Regions from separate parts of the Geodermatophilus sp. FMUSA9-8 genome, predicted to be linked through region 2. Evidence: riboswitches for the same ligand, from Rfam matches in the RefSeq annotation. Region 2 holds a riboswitch; each other region holds the start of a gene.

Region 1 (4,670 bases), on a different contig from region 2:
GGGGCGGGCCCGCCGACCGGCCCGGTGCCCGCCCTCCTGCCGGTCGGCGACGACGTGCGGGAGCCGCCCGCCCGGCGCCGCGGCGTCCTGCTGCTGGCGCCGGTCCTCGCGCTGGTGCTCGCCGGCCTGCTCGCCGTGGTGCTGTGGCCCGGCGGCTCGGGCGGCGGGCAGGCCCCGGCGCAGGCCGCCGAGTCCTCGACGCCGTCGGGCGGGAGCGCCGCCGCGGCGTCGTCCGTCGTGCTGACCGCCGGCGACCACGTGGGCCGGCCGGTCGAGGACGTCGCCGCCGACCTCGCCGCCCTCGGCCTCACCGTCGCCCGGGAGACCGAGCAGACGACGGCGGTCGCGCCGGGCACCGTCGCGGCGCTCGACCCCGTCGGCGTCCCGCTGCGGGCCGGCGACCGCGTGACCCTGTCCGTCGCGGCCGCGCCGCCCGCCGCCGGGTCCCCGGCCGGGCCGGTGCCCGCCGAGGACACCGCACCGGCGCGGGAGCCGGCGCCGTCGGACACCGCCGCCCCGGGCAGCGGGTCGGCGACCGCGCCGGCCGCCCCGTCCGCGACCACGCCGCCGGGGCCCGCCCCGTCACAGCCGGCGGACACCGGGGCCGCGCCGTCGGGGGCGGGTGAGTCCGCGCCGGCCGGGTCGGCGCCGGGGGAGTCGGCGCCCGCGCCGGAGGAGTCCGCTCCCGCGCCCTCGGACCCGGTGGAGCCCTCGCCGACGGAGCCGGAGGACTCGGCACCGACGGCCCCGGAGTCGTCCGAGCCGGTGGAGCCCGAGCCGGTGGAGCCCGCGCCGTCGGAGCCCGCGCCGTCGGAGCCGGAGGCCCCCGCGTCGGGGTCGCCGGGGTCCCCGGGCTCGTCGTCCGCCCCGTCGGCGGGCTCGTCCGGTCCGGCGTCGGCGGGTGCGCCCGGCCCGGACGCCGGTGCGGGCGGCTGACCGGCGCCGACTAGGGTCCTCCGCCATGCCGACCAGGTCGCCGGGCGCGCCGGCGGGGACGATCGCGACGCTGGACCTGCCCACCCGCGCGGTCACCGCGCTGACCCGCGCCGGCATCACCGACGTCGTCGCGCTCGCCGGCCTGTCCCGCCGGGAACTGGCCGCCGTCCCGGGCCTCGGGCCGGGACTGGTGACGGCCATCCGCCGGGTCGTGCCCGAGCCGCCGGCGCAGCTGCCGCTGCCCTCCGAGGACGACGGCGGGCCCGCCTCGCCGGAGATCCCGTCCTTCGCCTCGCTGCGCGACCCCCGCCGGCGCACCGCCTTCGACCTGCTGGTGCCCGAGGCCCAGGTCGAGGCCCCGGCCGAGGCCCTCCTCGCGACCGGGGAGGACGCCGGGGCCGCGGGCGCCCCGGAGGACGACGCGGACCCCGGCGACGACGAGCCCGAGCCGGCCCCCGCGTCCCCGCGCGCGACGACCCCCCGGGCGACGGCGCCCCGCCCGGCCGAGTACGCCGACCTGCTCGCCTTTGGCGTCCGGGTGGCCCGGTCCGCCGTCACGCTGCCCGCCCGGCTGGCCGTCTGGTCGGTGCGCACCCAGGCCGACCTCCTGCGCCGCCTGCTGGGCTGACCCGGCACGGCGCGGGCCCACGGCGCAGTCGCACGGGGAACCGGCGACACGCCGACGGCGCGCGCGACGCTCGTCACGCCGGACCGGCGCGAGATTGTCACGGGGCGATAACGACGTCTACCGTGGCGCCGTCCGACCGGTCGTCACGTCCCCGTCCGGGGAGTCCGGGCGGACGCCGCCGAGTCGCCCTCCGGGGCGAGCCGGGGACCCACCGCACCACTGGGGTGAATCCCGCGGGGCCGGACACCGTCCGCCCGCAGGTAGGGCTGCTTCCCGCCCGAACCCGTCAGCTGACCCGGTAGGCGGCCATCGGGAGAACGGAGAGCCGCCGGATGGCGCGCGCCCTCAGCACGACCGCACCACCCCCGCGCCGGCTCCGCCGCACCGGGGTGCGCCCCCGGATCTGACCGCCCCGGCCGTCCCCGACGCCGGTCCCGCGACCGCCCGGCCCCGCCCGGACGCCGGTCGCCGGCCGACCGCGTCCCGCGGACCGCCGGAGCCGCCCGCACATCCGCCCCGCCGTGCCCGCCACCGGGCCGCGAGGCCGCACCCCTGGAGCACAGCCCCGCATGGACGCCCCCACCGCCGAGATCCGCACGCCGGAGCCGGCCGCCCCCACCGCGGAGATCGCCGTCCCCGCCGCGCCCCGCGGCGCCGCCCGGACCGCCCGCCGCGCCGCCCGCCCCGCCCGACCGGCCGCCCGCCGCTCCGCCGTCCGCCGCCCCGGGCTGCTGCTCGGCGTCGCCGCGGCCGGCGCGCTGGCCGCCAACCTGCTGCTCACGCCCGACCCGGCCGCCGAGGCGCAGGCCGGCACGTCGGAGTCGTTGAGCGTCGCCCAGGCGCTGGGGCTGTCGGCCGCGACCGGTCCCGCCGCCACCGAGCCGCAGGCGGTGCAGCCGCAGGACATCGCGGAGCTCGGCCAGGTCGCCGCGAGCCGCGGCAGCCGCGAGGCCGCCGAGACCGCCGCCCAGCAGGCGCAGGCCGGCGCCGACCAGGCCGTCCGCGACGCCCAGGCCGCCGAGGCCGCCCGGCTCGCCGCCGAGGCCGAGGCCGCCCGCGTCGCCGCCGAGGCCGCCGCCGCCGCGGAGGCCGCGGCTGCCGAGGCGGCCGCCGCCGCGGAGGCAGAGCAGGAGTCCGCCGCCGCGTCGTCGTCCGGGTCCTCGTCGTCCGCCTCGTCGTCGGCGTCGTCGTCCGCCACCGGGACGACGGCCTCCCGGGTGGCCCGGATCAGCAACACCTCCGGCCCGGTGCGCTCGGTGGTGCAGGCCGCGGCCGACGCCGTGGTGAGCAACGTGCCCGGCGCCGCCTCGATCACCCTCGGCGGCACCCGGCCCAGCGCGGCCGACCCGGGCGGGCACCCGTCGGGCCTGGCGCTGGACTACATGGTCCTGTCCGACGCCGCCCTCGGCGACGCGATCGTGCAGTACCACATCGACCACTGGTCCGAGCTCGGCGTCGACTACCTCATCTGGGAGCAGCGGATGCTGTCCTCGCCGGGCGGCTCGTGGTCGCGCATGGAGGACCGCGGCGGCGTGACCGCCAACCACTACGACCACGTGCACGTCAACTACCAGGGCTGAGACCCGGAGCCGGTCCGCTCAGGCCGGCAGCCAGCGCACCGGGTCCTCGAGCACCGCGTCGAGGGCCCGGAGCGCCGCGCCCGTGGCCCCCGCGGCCGGCACCGCACCGCCGGCGTCGACCACCGGCCGCCGCCAGCGGGCCGACAGCACCCGGCGGGCCAGGTGCTCCTCCAGGCGCGGGCGCAGCAGGCCGGTGAGCTCGGCGAGGTGCCCGCCGAGCACGACGGTCGGGATGTCGAGGACGTTCACCACCCCGGCCAGGGCCACGCCCAGCGCCCACGCGGCGCCGTCGACCGCCGCCCGCGCGGCCGGGTCGCCGGCCTCCGCGCGGGTGCGCAGCTCGCCGGGGCCGGCGTCGGCGGGCACCCCGGCCGCGGCGAGCAGCGCCAGCCGGCCGGCGTAGCGCTCCAGGCAGCCGGTGGACCCGCACGGGCACGCCGGTCCGGCGGGGTCGACGCAGACGTGCCCGATCTCGCCGGCCCAGCCCGAGCTGCCGGTCATCACCCGCCCACCCAGCACCGCGGCGCCGCCGATGCCGATCTGGCCAGACAGGTAGACGAAGTCGCGGTGCGGCCCGGGGCGCCCCGGCGCGTCCTCGGCGACGCTGCGCGCGGCCAGGTCGGCCTCGTTGCCCAGCGCCGGCACCAGGTCCGCGGGGAGGGCGCCGGCCAGCAGCTCGGCCGGGCACACCCGCGACCAGCGCAGGTTCGGCGCGCGCAGCAGCAGCCCGCGGCCGGCGTCGACCAGGCCGGGCAGCGCCAGCCCCGCCCCGACGACGCGGGTGCCTGCGGGCAGCGCGCCCAGCACGTCGGCGGCCAGCCCGCCCAGCAGCGACAGCGCGGCGGCCGGGTCGCTGTCGCGCAGGTCCTCCTCGCGCAGCCGCTCCGCGAGCACCCGGCCGCGCAGGTCGAGCACCCGGACGGCGACCAGGCCGGCGTCGACCTGCATGCCCAGGCCCGCCGGCCGCGAGCCGGGCGCCAGCGGGGTGGCGGGGCGGCCGCGGCGGGCGGCGGGCCCGCGCTCCACCTCGTCGAGCAGGCCGCCGGCGACGAGGTCGTCGACCAGCCGGGCCGCCGTCCCGCGGGTGGCGCCGAGTGCCGCGGCGACGCCGGCCCGGGACAGCTCGCCGGGGTCCGCGCAGACGGCGCGCAGGACCAGCCCCAGGTTGGTCGCGCGCAGGGTCGACTGCCGGGCACCGCTGGGGGTACGGCCGTCGGACACGGGTTGAGGCTAGCGGCGTCCGTCGTTTATGTTCTACGGCAGCACAAAAGCGGTGGCCCACGTCACCCGGACGAGCACCCCGTGCCCAGCGGAAGGAACCCCATGGCGAACCAGCCCACCCGCGAGGACAAGTTCAGCTTCGGTCTGTGGACCGTGGGCTGGAATGCCCGCGACCCGTTCGGCGAGGCCACCCGCCCGGCGATCGACCCGGTGGAGAGCGTCGAGAAGCTGGCCGAGATGGGCGCCTACGGCGTCACCTTCCACGACGACGACCTGATCCCCTTCGGCACCGGCGACGCCGAGCG
Region 2 (4,670 bases):
TGCTGGCGGGTGGACGGCCCGGCCTGTCGACGCCCCGGGCGGCCGACATGCTCGCTCCGTGGACGCGGGTGGCAGTGCCTCACCGCGTCCTGATGCGGACCCGATCCGGCGGCACGCTCGTGAGGTGGCGGCCCCAGCCGTAGTCGTGCAGCTGCCGCCAGGTGACCGCGGCACGCCAGCCGAACCCGTCGTCGCACAGACGCCAGGCCGACTGGTGGCCGGACCACCACCGGCCGTCGTTGTGCACCTCGACGTCGCGGGGCGGGTCGAAGCGGCGCTCGTCCAGCAGGCGGATGGGGACGGTCACGCGGACGGGTCTAGCCGCCGGCGCCGGCGGGCCACGCGCACCGACCCTCTGGTGTGACAGCACGTGACCGAACCGTGCCGAGAGTGCGGCGGTCCAGGGACGATGCGCACCGTGGCCTACCAGGCGTCGACGTCGCTGCCCTACGACAACCTCGGCCGGGCGACCGCGGGACTGCGGGCAGCGCTCCGCCACCGGGTGCTCGACGCCGGAGACCCGGGGCTGCTGGACTGGTCGACGCTGACCGTGACCGGTCCCGAGATCACCACCGACGATCTCGGCCGGCCCTGGTTCACCTGGACCGCCACCCGACCGGTCAGCCCCTGGCCTGCGGGTGAAGCGATCGGCGCGAGGCGCGCGCCGCAGTGGGCGCAGGGCCGGGGCCGGCAGGACGCGGGAGGAGGGGATACGTCGACGTGCGCGCACCGCGGGCCAGATCCCGTGCGCGCGATCCGGAGGGTCACCTCCTGGCCAGGATCACCGGCCGGACATCGTGGACGGCGTGCGGTCCCCGGCGGGGATCACTGGTAGTTCACGTGGACGTGGTCCATGTGGTTCTGCGTCGCGCTGCCACGGTCGGCCATGGTCGACCAGGAGCCACCCGGCGACTGCAGGATGCGCTGCCGGTAGATCAGGTAGTCGACGCCGAGCGCGTCCCAGTTGGCGATGTGGTACTGCACGATCGCGTTCCCCAGGGCGGTGTCGGAGAGCACCATGTAGTCCAAGGCCAGCCCGGAGGGGTGGCCGCCGGGGTCGGCCGCACTGGCCCGGGTACCGCCGATGGTGATGCCGTCCGCGCCGGGCACGTTGGAGACGACAGCGTCCGCAGCCGCTTGCGACTGCGGCTTCGCTGATCCCGCGGTGTTGGTGATCCGTGCGACCGCGGTCACGGCCGTGCTGGCGGCCACCGCACCGATGCCGGGCTCCTCGTCGGGGGCCTCCGACGCCGCCTGGGCCGACGCCGCGGCGGCGGCCTGGGCGGCGGCCTCGGCCTGGGCGGCGGCCTCGGCCTGGGCGGCGGCCTCGGCCCGAGCGGCGGCCTCGGCCCGAGCGGCGGCCTCGGCCTGGGCGGCGGCCTCGGCCTCGGCCCGCTGTCGCTCGACCGCAGCCTGGTCAGCGGCGGCCTGCGCCTGCTGGGCGGCGCTCTCCTGAGCCTCCCGGCTGCTGCGGCTGGCGGTCATGTCCTGCAGCGGCTCCAGATCCGGCGCGGCATTCGCCGGGCTGGACTGGCTGGAGAGGCCGAGGGCCTCGGCGACGCTGGCCGACTCCGAGGATGCGGCCCCGGCCTGCGCGGCCGGCCCCGTGCCGGTGAGGACGTTGACGAGGACCGCGCCGGCGGTGGCGACACCGAGGAGGAGGCCGGGACGGCGGCGGGCGATGACCGACCGGGCGGTCCGGCCGCGGCGCCCAGCGGCGCGGCCAGTGGTGGTGGTGCGGACGTCCATGAGTGGTGGTGCTCCGGGGTGTTCGGGCACAGCGGCGCGCGGGCGCGGCTGCGGGGAGGTCAAGCGGCGAGGCAGCGGCAGACCGCGGACGTCGAGCGGTAGGCAGGTGCTCCACGGGAACCGGCGGGGGCCGGTCGAGCGTGAGGCGCTCGGGCTGATGGGCCTGCATGGGGCGCTCGGCGCAGAGCGGCCGCGAGCGGTCAGATGCGCGGGCGCGGCCCGGTCCGGCAGAGGGGCTGGAGACGTCGTGGTGGTGCGGCGGGGCTCGGGCGCGCCATGCGGCAGCTCTCCGTTCTTCCGGTCGCCGCCTACCGAGTTAGCTGACGGGTTCGGGCGGGAAGACGCCCTGCGCACCCACGGGACATCGGGCTCCCCGGGAGCGATTCACCCCAGTACTGCAGTGGGTCCCCGGTTCGCCGGTGAAGGCGACTCGGCGGCGTCCGCTCGGACTCCCCGGAAGGGGCGTGTGGACCGATCGGACCCGGCCACGGTAGAGGCTGTTATCGCGCTGTGACAAACCGCGACCACGGAGTCGTTGGTGACCCACGTCGCGGACGAGGTGTCCGGCCGACGCACCGCTTGTCGCGGAACCACCGGTCACGCCGGCCGCCATCCCGGCGCTTTCATCGGTATGGAGCGATGTTAGCATGGCTCTGCGGGGCACCTGCGGACCTGGGAGGCGCTGTCCGTGCCGCTGAACCAGCGGCTAGCTCTACGCAGTGGGAGCACACCCTTGTTACCTAGGACTCTGAGCCGGCGTGGCGTGCTGGTGGCCGCAGGTGCCGGCGTGGCTGCTCTACTGCTCGGTTGCTCGGGCGGCTCATACGCCGGTGCGGACGCGGGACCTGAGCTCGGCGAGTTCGACTTCACCGAGGCGACGCCGTTGGGCCAGCTGGTCCCCGGGGAGGCCCGTCGGTCGGCGCCGTCGTTCACGGGGGAGCTGCTCGACGGCTCCGCTTTCGACTCTGCCTCACTGGTCGGTGACATCGTCGTGATCAACTTCTGGGGCTCATGGTGTACGCCGTGTCGGGTGCAGACCCCTGAGTTCCAGGCGGTCTACACCGAGGTCGCCGAGCGGGGTGTGCAGTTCCTCGGCGTCAACGTGAAGGACCAGCGCCAGCTGGCGCGGGCCTTCGTCGACACCGTCGGGGCGACCTACCCCTCGCTGTTCGATCCCGCGGGCGAGGTCGCCCTCGCCTTCCGCGGCTTCCCGGCCAACGTGGTGCCCACGACGATCCTGCTCGACCGCAGCAGCCGCGTAGCAGCGGTCTACGTCGCGGCCGTGCCGGACGAGGACCTGCGCGCCGCCCTCGATGGGTTGCTGGCCGAGGAGGCCTGAGCATGGATGACCTGGGCGCGACCTTCGCCGGCATCGTCACCGATGGCTCGCTGCTGCTGGCGGTAGCGGTAGCTGCCCTCGTCGGGCTCATCAGCTTCGCCTCGCCGTGCGTGCTGCCGCTGGTGCCTGGCTATCTCGGCTACGTCGCAGGCCTCACCGGCGCCAACGCCGGTGGGCGCCCGACTGCTCCACCGCCGACGACGGCCGAGGGCGCGTCGTCGGGCCCTCGCGCTGTGACGACCGCAGCGTCCACCGAGCGCCGCGGCGACCGGCGACGGGTGCTGGCCGGCGCGATGCTTTTCGTAATCGGCTTCAGCGTCGTCTTCGTGTCCTTCGGTGCGCTCTTCGGCGGCCTGGGGCGGTTGCTGCTCGAGTGGGCGCCCGTGCTCACCCGTGTCATGGGTGTCGTCACCATCGTCATGGGCCTGGCCTTCCTGGGCGCCTTACCCTGGCTGCAGCATGAGCGGCGCCTCCACCACCGTCCGCGGGCGGGGCTGGCGGGCGCGCCGGTCCTCGGCGTCGTGTTCGGTCTGGGCTGGACGCCGTGTCTGGGGCCCACGCTGTCGGCGGTCAACTCCCTGGCCTACACCGAGGCCTCGGCGGCTCGCGGCGCCGTCTTGGGCCTGGCCTACTGCGTCGGCCTCGGGGTGCCCTTCCTGCTCGTGGCCCTGGGTGCCCGCCGGGCGCTGACCTTCTCGGCCTTCGCGCGGCGTCATGCCTCGACGGTGATGCGCATCGGTGGCGTGCTGCTGGTCGTGTTGGGCGTGCTGCTCGTCACCGGCTGGTGGGACGGCGTGATGATGTGGCTGCGTTCCTGGCTGGCGGCCACCGGGTTGGGCACCTCGGTGGTCTGACCGACCCGCTGCCCGTGGATGGAGGCGCCCGGCGCCATGGTGCCCGATGAGGCGGGGTCAGTGCGGCTTGTCGGCGGTGAAGCGCACGGCTTGGCGACCGATCGTCGGGCGGACCCCGACGGCCTGAAGGCCGGCCCGCGACAGGGCCGGTCCCAGCTCGTGGCGCCCGATGAGCTGGTGCGGTGAGCGGTCGGCCCAGTGCACTGCCTCGGTCAGCGGTGTGGCGAGGAGGTCGTAGCCGACGAAGCGCCCCCCGGGCCGCAGCGCCAGGGGGGACCTCACCGAGTGCCTGCTGCCATGCGATCACGTGGTGCAGCATCAGGTAGCTGACCACGACGTTGAACGATCCGTCGGCGAAGGGCAGAGCGGTGGCATCGGCCTGGCGGACGGTGACCCGCGGCTCGTTGGCGAAGCGTCGCTGCGCGGCGGCCACCATGGCGGGATCGACGTCGGTGACGGTCACCGCGCAGCCGGGATGGCGCCGGATCGTCGCGGCCGCCATGGCGCCGCTGCCGCCACCGAGTTCGAGCACCGCACCGCGCGGGCTCACCCCTTGCATCGCCCAGCCGAGGATCAGCCGGCCGGCGATCCAGCGCCACGGCGGGCTCTGGCAGAACCACCGTTCGGCGCTCGACATGACAGGCATGGGCGTCTCCTCACGTGCCAGGCGAACGATCAGGCCCCAGGCGGTAGAGACGGGGGCGGGAGGGGCTGCACCAGGCGGTACT
Region 3 (4,670 bases), on a different contig from region 2:
CTGCTGGCGTCGTTCGTGCCGGCGCACCTGCACCACCTCCGCATCGCGCGGGGGAGGCCGGCGCTGCTGGCCGCCGGGGTGCTGCGGCTGCCGCTGCAGGCGCCGATGATCGGCGCGGCGCTGCGGGTGGCCCGGGGCCGGGCGTGACCGAGCCGTTTCCCGGCGACTGGACGCGGGCGCTGGTCGTGGTCGCCCACCCCGACGACGTCGAGTACGGGTGCGCGGCCGCCGTCGCCGCGTGGACCGACGCCGGGCGCGACGTCCGGTACCTGCTGGCCACCCGCGGGGAGGCCGGCATCGCCGGGCTGCCGCCGGGGGAGGCGGGGCCGCTGCGCGAGCGGGAGCAGCGGGCGTCGGCGGCGGTGGTCGGCGTCTCGGAGGTCGAGTTCCTCGGGTTCCCCGACGGCCGGGTCGTCGAGGGGCTGGAGCTGCGCCGGTCGCTGGCCGCGGCGATGCGCCGGCACCGGCCGGAGCTGGTGGTGACGATGCACTTCGGCGAGACGTGGACGCCGCCGGGCGTGGCCCCGGCGTACTGGAACAGCGCCGACCACCGGGCGCTCGGCCGCTCCGTGGTCGACGCGGTGGGCGACGCCGCCAACGAGTGGATCTTCCCCGAGCTCGCCGGGCAGGAGCCGTGGCGGGGCGTGCGCTGGATCGCCGTCGCCACGCCGGTCGGGGCGACGCACACCGTCGACGTCACCGGCGTCGTCGACCGGGCGGTGGCCTCGCTCGCCGAGCACCGCCGCTACCTCGAGGCGCTGTCGGACGACCCGGTCGAGGAGCAGGCACGGCGACAGGTCGAGATGGCGACGCCGGAGGTGGACGGCCGGCGCAGGACCGGCTTCGCGCTCTACGCCGGCTGAGCGCGCCGGCCGTCCACCTCTCAGGCGGGCGTCACGGCAGGAAGCTCACGTGGACGTGGTCCCTGTGGTTGGCCGTCGGCGAGCCGCGGTCGGCCATGGCCTGCCAGCCGGACCCGCCGACCAGCCAGATCCGCTGCTGCCAGATGACGTACTCGACGCGCAGCCGCGTCGCGTTGTCGATGACGAACTGGGCGACCGCGTCCCCCTTCGCCGCGTCGGCGTACACCATGAAGTCGGCGGCCAGCTGCTGCGTCGGGGAGTGCCCGGGCCGGGTGAGGACCGTGGACACCGCGAAGGCCTGCGTGACCTCCGCGACGGCCGGCCGCACGTGCGGCGCCCAGGCGCTGTAGGCGGTCGACGTCGGGGTCGGTGCCCCGGTCAGGTCCGTGGCGACGGCGACGACGGCGGTGGCCGCCGCGGCGGCGGGCGCGGCTGCGGGAGCCGCCGCCGGTGCGGGAGCCGCCGCCGGTGCCGCTGCTGGTTCGGCGGCGGGGGCGGGTGCCGCGGCGGCGTCGCCGCGGCCGGACCAGTGCTCGGACCAGCCGCCCCGGTCGTGCCGGTCGCCGTCCCAGGGACGGTCGGCGGAGGCGGCCGACTGACCGGCCAGGCAGAGGGCGACGGTGGCGGTGCCGACGGTGAGCGTGCGGCGGAGGGCGTGTCTGCGCATGACGAGGAGAGCTCCTGTCGTGTGGCCCCGCGCGGTCCCGCCGTCTGCTCGGCAGGCACCCGGCGCGGGGCAGGGGAGGGCACGGGGTCCGGGACGGCACGCGGCAGCCCGGGCGGGGCGTGTGCGGAGGCCGGTCGGGTCCGGATCCCGGAGGCGCGGCGGCCGGCGCGGGTGCGCGGGCCGCGGCGAGGTGTCTGGGGGCGGGGCGCGTCGGGGCAGGCGCCGACGGCGCTCCCCGTGTCGCGGCTCTCCGTTTCTCCCGTGGCCGCCTACCGGGTCAGCTGACGGGTTCGGGCGGGGATGTCGCCCTACCCACCTCCCGGAGGACCGGGCGGTGGGACTCACCCCGGTGACGCGGTGGGTCCCCGGCTCGCGGCCACAGGCGTGGTCCGCGACTCGGCGGCGTCCGGGCGGATCACCCCGGCTGGGGCGCGAAGGGCCGTCCGGACGGGTCGACCGTAGGGAGGCCCGCGGGGCCCGGCAACGGGGACCGGGGAGTTCCGGTGGGGCGGGCGGCCGGCCGTCGCACCGACCTGCGGGGCGGGGCCGGGTCCGCCAGGGTGGGGGCGTCGAGCGCGACCACCCCCGGGAGGACGACGGTGACCGAGGCCAGCACGCGCGAGGAGATCGCCGCGACCGACGGCGTCGGGCCGCTGACCCAGGAGGAGCTGACCCGCATCCACGCCTGGTGGCGGGCGGCCAACTACCTGTCGGTCGGCCAGATCTACCTCATGGACAACCCGCTGCTGCGCGAGCCGCTGCGCCCGGAGCACGTCAAGCCGCGGCTGCTGGGCCACTGGGGCACGACGCCGGGGCTGAACTTCGTCTACGCGCACCTCAACCGGGCGATCGCCGCGCGCGACCTCGACTGCATGTACGTGATGGGGCCCGGCCACGGCGGCCCCGGCCCGGTCGCGTCGGCCTGGCTGGAGGGCACCTACAGCGAGGTCTACCCCGACGTGTCGCAGGACGAGCCGGGGATGAAGCGGCTGTTCACCCAGTTCAGCTTCCCCGGCGGGATCCCGAGCCACGTCGCGCCCGAGACCCCCGGCTCGATCCACGAGGGCGGCGAGCTCGGCTACGCCCTGGTGCACGCCTACGGCGCCGCCTTCGACAACCCGGACCTCGTCGTCGCCGCCGTCGTGGGCGACGGCGAGGCCGAGACCGGGCCGCTGGCCGCGAGCTGGCACGCCACGAAGTTCGTCGACCCGGCCCGCGACGGCGCGGTGCTGCCGATCCTGCACCTCAACGGCTACAAGATCGCCAACCCGACCGTGCTGGCCCGCATCGAGCCCGACGAGCTCGACGCCCTGCTGCGCGGCTACGGGCACACGCCGTACGTCGTCGAGGGCGACGACCCGGCGCTCATGCACCAGCAGTTCGCCGCGACGCTCGACCGCTGCCTCGACGAGATCGCCGACATCCAGCGGCGGGCACGGGAGGGCGGCGCCACCGAGCGGCCGCGCTGGCCGATGATCGTGCTGCGCTCGCCCAAGGGGTGGACCGGGCCGGCGGAGGTCGACGGGCACCGCGTCGAGGGTTCGTGGCGCTCGCACCAGGTGCCCTTCGCCAACGCGCGCGAGGACGACGGCCACCGGCGGGTGCTCGAGGAGTGGCTGCGCAGCTACCGCCCCGAGGAGCTCTTCGACGACGCCGGCGCCCCCGTCCCGGCCGTGCGCGACCTCCACCCGGAGGGCCCGCGCCGGATGAGCGCCAACCCGCACGCCAACGGCGGGCTGCTGCTGCAGCCGCTGCGGATGCCCGCGTTCGCCGACTACGCCGTCCCCGTGCCCGAGCCCGGTACCGGCGCGGTGGAGGCCACCCGGGTGCTCGGGGAGTTCCTGCGCGACGTCATGCGCGGCAACCCGCAGACCTTCCGCGTCTTCGCGCCCGACGAGAACAACTCCAACCGCCTCGGCGCGGTGCTCGAGGCCACCGACCGCACCTGGATGGCGCGGCGCGAGCCCGAGGACGACCACCTGGCGCCCGACGGCCGGGTCATGGAGGTGCTCTCCGAGCACCTGTGCCAGGGCTGGCTGGAGGGCTACCTCCTGACCGGCCGGCACGGGCTCTTCTCCTGCTACGAGGCGTTCATCCACGTCGTCGACTCGATGGTCAACCAGCACGCCAAGTGGCTGAAGACCACCAACGACATCCCGTGGCGGCGGCCGGTCGCGTCGCTGAACTACCTGCTCACCTCGCACGTGTGGCGGCAGGACCACAACGGCTTCTCGCACCAGGACCCGGGCTTCATCGACCACGTCGTCAACAAGAAGGCCGACGTCATCCGGGTGTACCTGCCGCCGGACGCGAACACGCTGCTGTCGGTCGCCGACCACTGCCTGCGCACCCGGCAGTACGTCAACGTGATCGTCGCGGGCAAGCAGCCGGCGCTGCAGTACCTCGACATGGACGCCGCCGTCGAGCACTGCACCAAGGGCATCGGCATCTGGCAGTGGGCGAGCACCGACGCCGGCGCCGAACCCGACGTCGTCCTCGGCTGCGCCGGCGACGTGCCGACGATGGAGACGCTCGCGGCCGCGGAGATCCTCACCTCGGCCTTCCCGGACCTGCGGGTGCGGGTGGTCAACGTCGTCGACCTCATGCGGCTGCAGGACAACCGCGAGCACCCGCACGGGCTCTCGGACGCCGAGTTCGACGCGTACTTCACCACCGACAGGCCGGTCGTGTTCGCGTACCACGGCTACCCGTGGCTGATCCACCGGCTGACCTACCGCCGGACCAACCACGGCAACATCCACGTGCGCGGCTACGTGGAGGAGGGCACGACGACGACGCCGTTCGACATGTGCGTCGTCAACGGCATCGACCGCTACGACCTGGCGATCGACGTCATCGACCGGGTGCCGCGGCTGCGCTCCCGCGGCGCCCACCTGCGCGACCGGCTGCGGGACCGGTTGATCGAGCACAAGCGGTACATCCGCACCCACGGGGAGGACCTGCCGGAGGTGGCGGGCTGGCAGTGGGGCTCGGGTGCCGGGCCGGTCGTCGTCGGCGGGGGCAACGAGCCGCTGCACGAGCCGGAGAACTGACCGGACGGCGACCCGTAGACTGGCCGGCACGACGGACGAGTCGGCCGGGCGGTCGCGTCGGCGGGGGAGACCCCGTCGCCGAGGAAC
Region 4 (4,670 bases), on a different contig from region 2:
CGCGACCAGCGCAGCACCCGGGCGGCGACGAGCGTGACGAGGACGTAGGCGACGAACACCGCGCCGTGGACCGGCCCGAAGACCTGCACGCCCACCTCGGAGGTCCCGGGCACGTACTTCACGTACATCCCGGCCAGCAGGCCCACCCAGGACAGCGCCTCGGCGACGGCGACGACGCGGAAGGCGAGCGCGACGGTGCGGGGGTTCATCGGTGCGGTCCTCGGGGTCGGGGTCGGGCTGGGGTCCGGAGGGTCCAACGCGGCGGGGCGGCCGGGTGTCCCGGACGGCGGTGTGACCTGGGTGGCAGGGTCGGCGCCGTGCGGGGTCTGGCGCGGCGGGAGTTCTGCCTGGTCCTGCTGCGCCGGATGGCCGACCTGCGGCCCGACCTCGTCGCCGGCGCCCTCCCCCGGCTCGGGGCCACCCGGGCGGAGGCGCACGCGGCGCACACCCGCTGGCAGGCGCTGCACCACGCGCCGCGGGCGCCGCGCGGGCTGGCGCTGCGGGCCGCCGTCCTCGGGCCGGCCGAGCGCGTCGAGGTGCGCCCGTTCGGCGACCTGGAGCTCGACGTGCGGCACTGGCCGCTGCCGCTGTGGCCGCACCTGCGCTGGGAGGTGGTGTCCACCGTCGAGGGCGCCGTGCTGCACGAGCACCTGGTGCGCGCGCCGGGCTCCCCGGTGCCGCCGGCCGCGGACGGGCGGCTGCGCGTCTGGGAGCACGTGGTCGCCGACGTGAGCGGCCTGCCCGGCGCGGAGGAGGCCGACCCGCAGGTGGTCACCCGCTGGGAGGTGCGGCTGCCCTCCGGCGACACCGCGGCCTTCGTGTGGGGGCTGCTGCAGGTGGTCCGGACGCGGCGGGGCCCCGGCACCTGAGCGGCACCGGGGCCCCGGGGTCCCGAGGGGTCCTTCGTCAGCCGATGCGGCGGGCGCCGGCGTAGCCGCCCATCGAGTCGATGCTCGCGACCTTGACGACGTCACCCGAGGTCGGCGCGTGCACCATCTGGCCGTTGCCGATGTAGATGCCCACGTGGCTCACCGGGCTGTAGAAGAACACCAGGTCACCGGGCTGCAGGTTCGCGCGGGAGACCGCGGCGCCCATCTGCGACTGCATGCGGCTGGAGTGCGGGAGGCTGATGCCGGCGGCGCGGAAGGCGTACTGCGTCAGGCCGGAGCAGTCGAAGGAACCCGGGCCGCCGGCCGCCCACACGTAGGGCTTGCCGCGCTGGGCCATCGCGGTGGCGACCACGGTGCCGGCGACGCCGCTGGCGGGCGCCGCGGCCGCGGCCGGGGCGGACTCCGCGGAGGACGAGGACGCCGACGACGGGGCGGCCGGCTCCTCGCGCTCCTCGTCGCGGCTGGCGCGCTGGCCCTCGGCGGCGTGCGCGGCCGCGGCGGCCTCGAGGGCGGCGCGCCGCTCCTCGGCGGTGAGCCGGGCGAAGTCGGCCTGGTACTCGGCGATCTGGCCCTCGAGGTCGGCCTGCTGGGCGGCGACGGCGTCGTACTGGCGCTGCGCCTCGGCGGCGTGCTCGGCGGCGGCGGTCTGCGCGGCGGTGGCGGCCTCGGTGGCGGCCGCGGCCTGGCCGAGCAGCTCGCCCTGGTAGCCGGCGACGCCCTGGAGCAGGGTGACGCGGTTGACGAACTCGTCGGCGTCGTCGCTGGTCATGAGGGCCTGGAGCGGGCCCATGGTGTCGCCGGTGTAGGCCGACCGGGCGATGCCGACGACCTGCTGGCGGGCGGCGTCGACGGCGGCCTGCGCCTGGGCGAGGGTCGCGGCGGCGGCCTCGGCGGCGGCCTGCTGGGCGCTCAGGGCCTCGCGCGCCTCGTTGAACTGCTCGGTGACGACCTCGAGCTCGTGGCCGCGGGCGGCGACCAGCTGGGCGGCCTCGGCGGCGGTGGCGGGCTCCTCGGCCTGCGCGGGGACGGCGCCCAGGCCCAGCCCGATGCCCAGGGCCCCGGTGAGGGCGAGGGCGGCGCGGCGGCAGCGAAAGCGGCCGGTCGCGGGCATGCCGGGGACAGACGTGCGCAGGGACGCCACGCGCCAGTTCTCCTCTTCCCAGGCCGCCTACCGGGTTAGCTGACGGGTTCGGGCGTGGACTCGCCCGGCGCGTGCGGACACGCGCTGCACCCCAGGACTGCGTTGGGTCCCCGGCCCGGCCTCCCGAAGGGGCGACCGGCTCGACGGCGTCCGCGGGGTGTCACCCAGGTTGGTGACGGAGCGCCCCGTTGGACGTACTGAGAGTAGGGGCCGTGACCGAGGCGTGACAATGGGTTTCTTGTAATTACATGGCTCACACCGCGGCCCGGGCGGGAGCAGGAGGACCGACCCCGCCGGTTTGGGACCGGCCCGGGACGTGTAGGAGTCTGCTCATGTCCTCCTCCACGCGGATGCGCCTCGCCCGCCCGCTCGTCGTGCTGGCCCTCCTCGGCTCGCTGACGGCCTGCGGCGACAACACCGACTTCACCCGCGGGCCGACGAACTGCGACTCCAGCGGGGAGAACGCCAGCAACGAGAACGACGCGAGCTGCCAGGAGACCGGGGTCAACCCGGGCAACGACGCGCCCACCACCGACGACAGCTCCGACGACTGACCGCCTCCCCGAGGGGCGTGCGGACGCGGCGGCTGGTGGCGTGACCCGGTGAGCCCCGGACGGACGTGGACGGCGGCCCGGCTGCGCGCCGAGTCCCGGGGGCTGCTCGGCGGCGCCCGCCGACGGCTGCTGGGCCGCGACCTCGCGCTGATCGGCGCCGGGCTGACGTTCTACGCCGGCATCGCGGTGGTGCCGCTGCTGCTCGTGGCGGTGCGGCTGACCGCGCTGGTGACCTCGCGGGACGAGGTCCGGGCGCTCAGCGCGCGGCTGGCCGAGCTGCTGCCCACCCCGCTGGGCGCGCCGGAGGCGGTGGAGCGCCTGGTCGCGGCCGGCGTCCGGGTGGACCTGCTCGGCTTCGTCCTGGCGCTGCTCCCGCTGTCGCTGTACGGGGAGGGCCTGCGGCGGGCGCTCATGCGGTTCAGCCGGCGGCAGGAGAACCTCACCGCCTGGCGGGGACGGCTGTCGGCGCTGCCCCTGGTCGTCGTCACCCCGCTGCTGCTCTACCCGCTGCTGCTCGCCGCGCGGGTCATGGCGGACCTGGCCCGGGAGGACGGCGTCGGGCCGGCCCTCGGCCGGTTCTTCGTCGGCTACTACACGGTGCTGTTCGTGCTCACCGTGCCGCTGCTGTGGGGCTTCGGCGTGGTGGCCGGCGGGCGGCACCGCTGGGGCGCGCTGGTCAGCGGCGCGCTGTTCACCGCGGCCTGCCTGTCGGGGTTCCTGCAGGGCTTCGTGCTGTTCCTGTCGCTGCCGCTGGACCTCGGCGCGCCGTTCGGCGGCCTCGACGCGGTCGGCGCGGTGGTCGCCATCGGCCTGTGGCTGTTCCTGCTGCACCTGGTGCTGCTGAGCGGCTGGCTGCTCACCCAGGCGCTCGACGAGCGGCTCGGTCAGCCCGCGGGCTGGCCGGGCCAGCTGCCGCCGCCTCCGGGCCAGCCCCCCTCGGGAGCGGGTGCACCGGGCGCCGGCGGGCCGGGCGCGGGCTCCGGCTCGGCGGGCGGCGGGCCGGGCGCCGGCTCGGCCGGTGGCGCCTCGGGAGCGGGCGCCGGCCCGGGATCGGGCGCACCGGGCCCGGGCGCCGGCGCCGGTTCCGCGGGCGGCGGCTCGGGCTCGGGGGCCGGCTCCACGTAGTCGCTGCCGTTGCTCACCCGGATCGACACGACCTGGCCGGGCACCGCGCGGCCACCGCGCGGCGGGCTCGTGCCGAGCAGCGTCCCCGGCGCCTCGTCGCTGTCGACACGCACCGTCCGGGGCTCGAAGCCGGCGTCGGTGAGCGCCCGCTCGCAGCCGCGGACGCTCGAGCAGCCGGGCACCGGGCGGGTGTTGCCGTTCATCACGGTCTCGTCGGCGGGCGGGAAGTCGCTGCTGCCGCGGGCGGTGAGGATGGGCTCCATGGCGTCGCGCCAGATCGTGGCGCCCTTGCCGCCACCGAAGCCGCCGACGTCCTCGTTGCGCTTGGGGTTGAGCACCATGACGCTCGCGGTGATCTCGGGCGTGTAGCCGACGAAGGCGACCGAGTAGTTGTCCTGCGAGGTGCCGGTCTTGCCGGCGATCTGGTGCCCGCGGACGTAGGCGCGCGACCCGGTCTGGCCCGGGTTCCCCGGCTCGACGTCCTTGCGGAGCATCTGGTTCATCGTGTTCGCGACGCCGGGCGGGATCGCCTCGGGCGTGCACCGGTCCCCCACCGCCAGCGGCTCGCCGTCGGCGCCGACGGCCGGCTCCCCGGTGGAGTCCAGGACGGCGGTCACCGGGACGACGTCGCACTGGGTGCCGCCGGCGGCGAACGTCGAGTAGGCGCTGGCCAGCGCGAGCGGGCTGGTGGCCTCCGAGCCGAAGGTGAACGACCCCCGGTTCTCGTCGATGATCTGCTGCGGCAGTTCCGGCGGGCTGAACTGGAACAGCCCCATCGCCTCGGCCATCCGCACCGGCTCCTCGACGCTGCCGAGCGCGTCCTCCAGCGCCAGGAAGTAGGTGTTGGAGGACTGGTAGAGCGCCGTCGTGAGGTCCAGCGTGGAGCGGTAGGTGCCGGCGTTCTCGACGTCGTAGGGCCGGCTGCCGTCGCGGTAGACCCGCGAGACGTAGGGGTCCGAC

Evidence for each region. Region 2 has a riboswitch for cyclic di-AMP ahead of WA616_RS07240 (hypothetical protein). Riboswitches for the same ligand answer to the same signal wherever they lie in the genome.
Region 1: it holds a riboswitch for cyclic di-AMP, as region 2 does, so the genes downstream of both, WA616_RS02415 (hypothetical protein) here and WA616_RS07240 (hypothetical protein) in region 2, are expected to answer to the same signal.
Region 3: it holds a riboswitch for cyclic di-AMP, as region 2 does, so the genes downstream of both, WA616_RS23295 (hypothetical protein) here and WA616_RS07240 (hypothetical protein) in region 2, are expected to answer to the same signal.
Region 4: it holds a riboswitch for cyclic di-AMP, as region 2 does, so the genes downstream of both, WA616_RS14330 (C40 family peptidase) here and WA616_RS07240 (hypothetical protein) in region 2, are expected to answer to the same signal.

What each region holds. Positions count from the first base shown of each region.
Region 1 is NZ_JBAGKE010000001.1:493,726-498,395, reverse strand. Features, by position in the region: gene WA616_RS02425 (serine/threonine-protein kinase) at 1-936, shown strand, start outside; gene WA616_RS02420 (DNA-directed RNA polymerase subunit alpha C-terminal domain-containing protein) at 962-1,564, shown strand; cyclic di-AMP (ydaO/yuaA leader) riboswitch at 1,741-1,882, shown strand; gene WA616_RS02415 (hypothetical protein) at 2,134-3,144, shown strand; gene WA616_RS02410 (ROK family transcriptional regulator) at 3,163-4,365, opposite strand; gene xylA (xylose isomerase) at 4,468-4,670, shown strand, end outside.
Region 2 is NZ_JBAGKE010000003.1:24,057-28,726, reverse strand. Features, by position in the region: gene WA616_RS07250 (hypothetical protein) at 80-307, opposite strand; gene WA616_RS07245 (hypothetical protein) at 419-835, shown strand; gene WA616_RS07240 (hypothetical protein) at 826-1,749, opposite strand; cyclic di-AMP (ydaO/yuaA leader) riboswitch at 2,040-2,195, opposite strand; gene WA616_RS07235 (TlpA family protein disulfide reductase) at 2,537-3,088, shown strand; gene WA616_RS07230 (cytochrome c biogenesis CcdA family protein) at 3,091-3,942, shown strand; gene WA616_RS07225 (hypothetical protein) at 4,000-4,224, opposite strand; partial or broken gene WA616_RS24470 (class I SAM-dependent methyltransferase) at 4,277-4,501, opposite strand; gene WA616_RS07220 (phenylacetate--CoA ligase family protein) at 4,618-4,670, opposite strand, start outside.
Region 3 is NZ_JBAGKE010000014.1:65,133-69,802, forward strand. Features, by position in the region: gene WA616_RS23285 (DoxX family protein) at 1-147, shown strand, start outside; gene WA616_RS23290 (PIG-L deacetylase family protein) at 144-863, shown strand; gene WA616_RS23295 (hypothetical protein) at 895-1,530, opposite strand; cyclic di-AMP (ydaO/yuaA leader) riboswitch at 1,782-1,942, opposite strand; gene WA616_RS23300 (phosphoketolase family protein) at 2,130-4,583, shown strand; RNA gene rnpB (RNase P RNA component class A) at 4,620-4,670, shown strand, end outside.
Region 4 is NZ_JBAGKE010000006.1:178,043-182,712, reverse strand. Features, by position in the region: gene WA616_RS14340 (DUF3817 domain-containing protein) at 1-209, opposite strand, end outside; gene WA616_RS14335 (hypothetical protein) at 318-869, shown strand; gene WA616_RS14330 (C40 family peptidase) at 907-2,031, opposite strand; cyclic di-AMP (ydaO/yuaA leader) riboswitch at 2,039-2,175, opposite strand; gene WA616_RS14325 (hypothetical protein) at 2,364-2,585, shown strand; partial or broken gene WA616_RS14320 (YhjD/YihY/BrkB family envelope integrity protein) at 2,634-3,452, shown strand; gene WA616_RS14315 (penicillin-binding protein) at 3,470-4,670, opposite strand, start outside.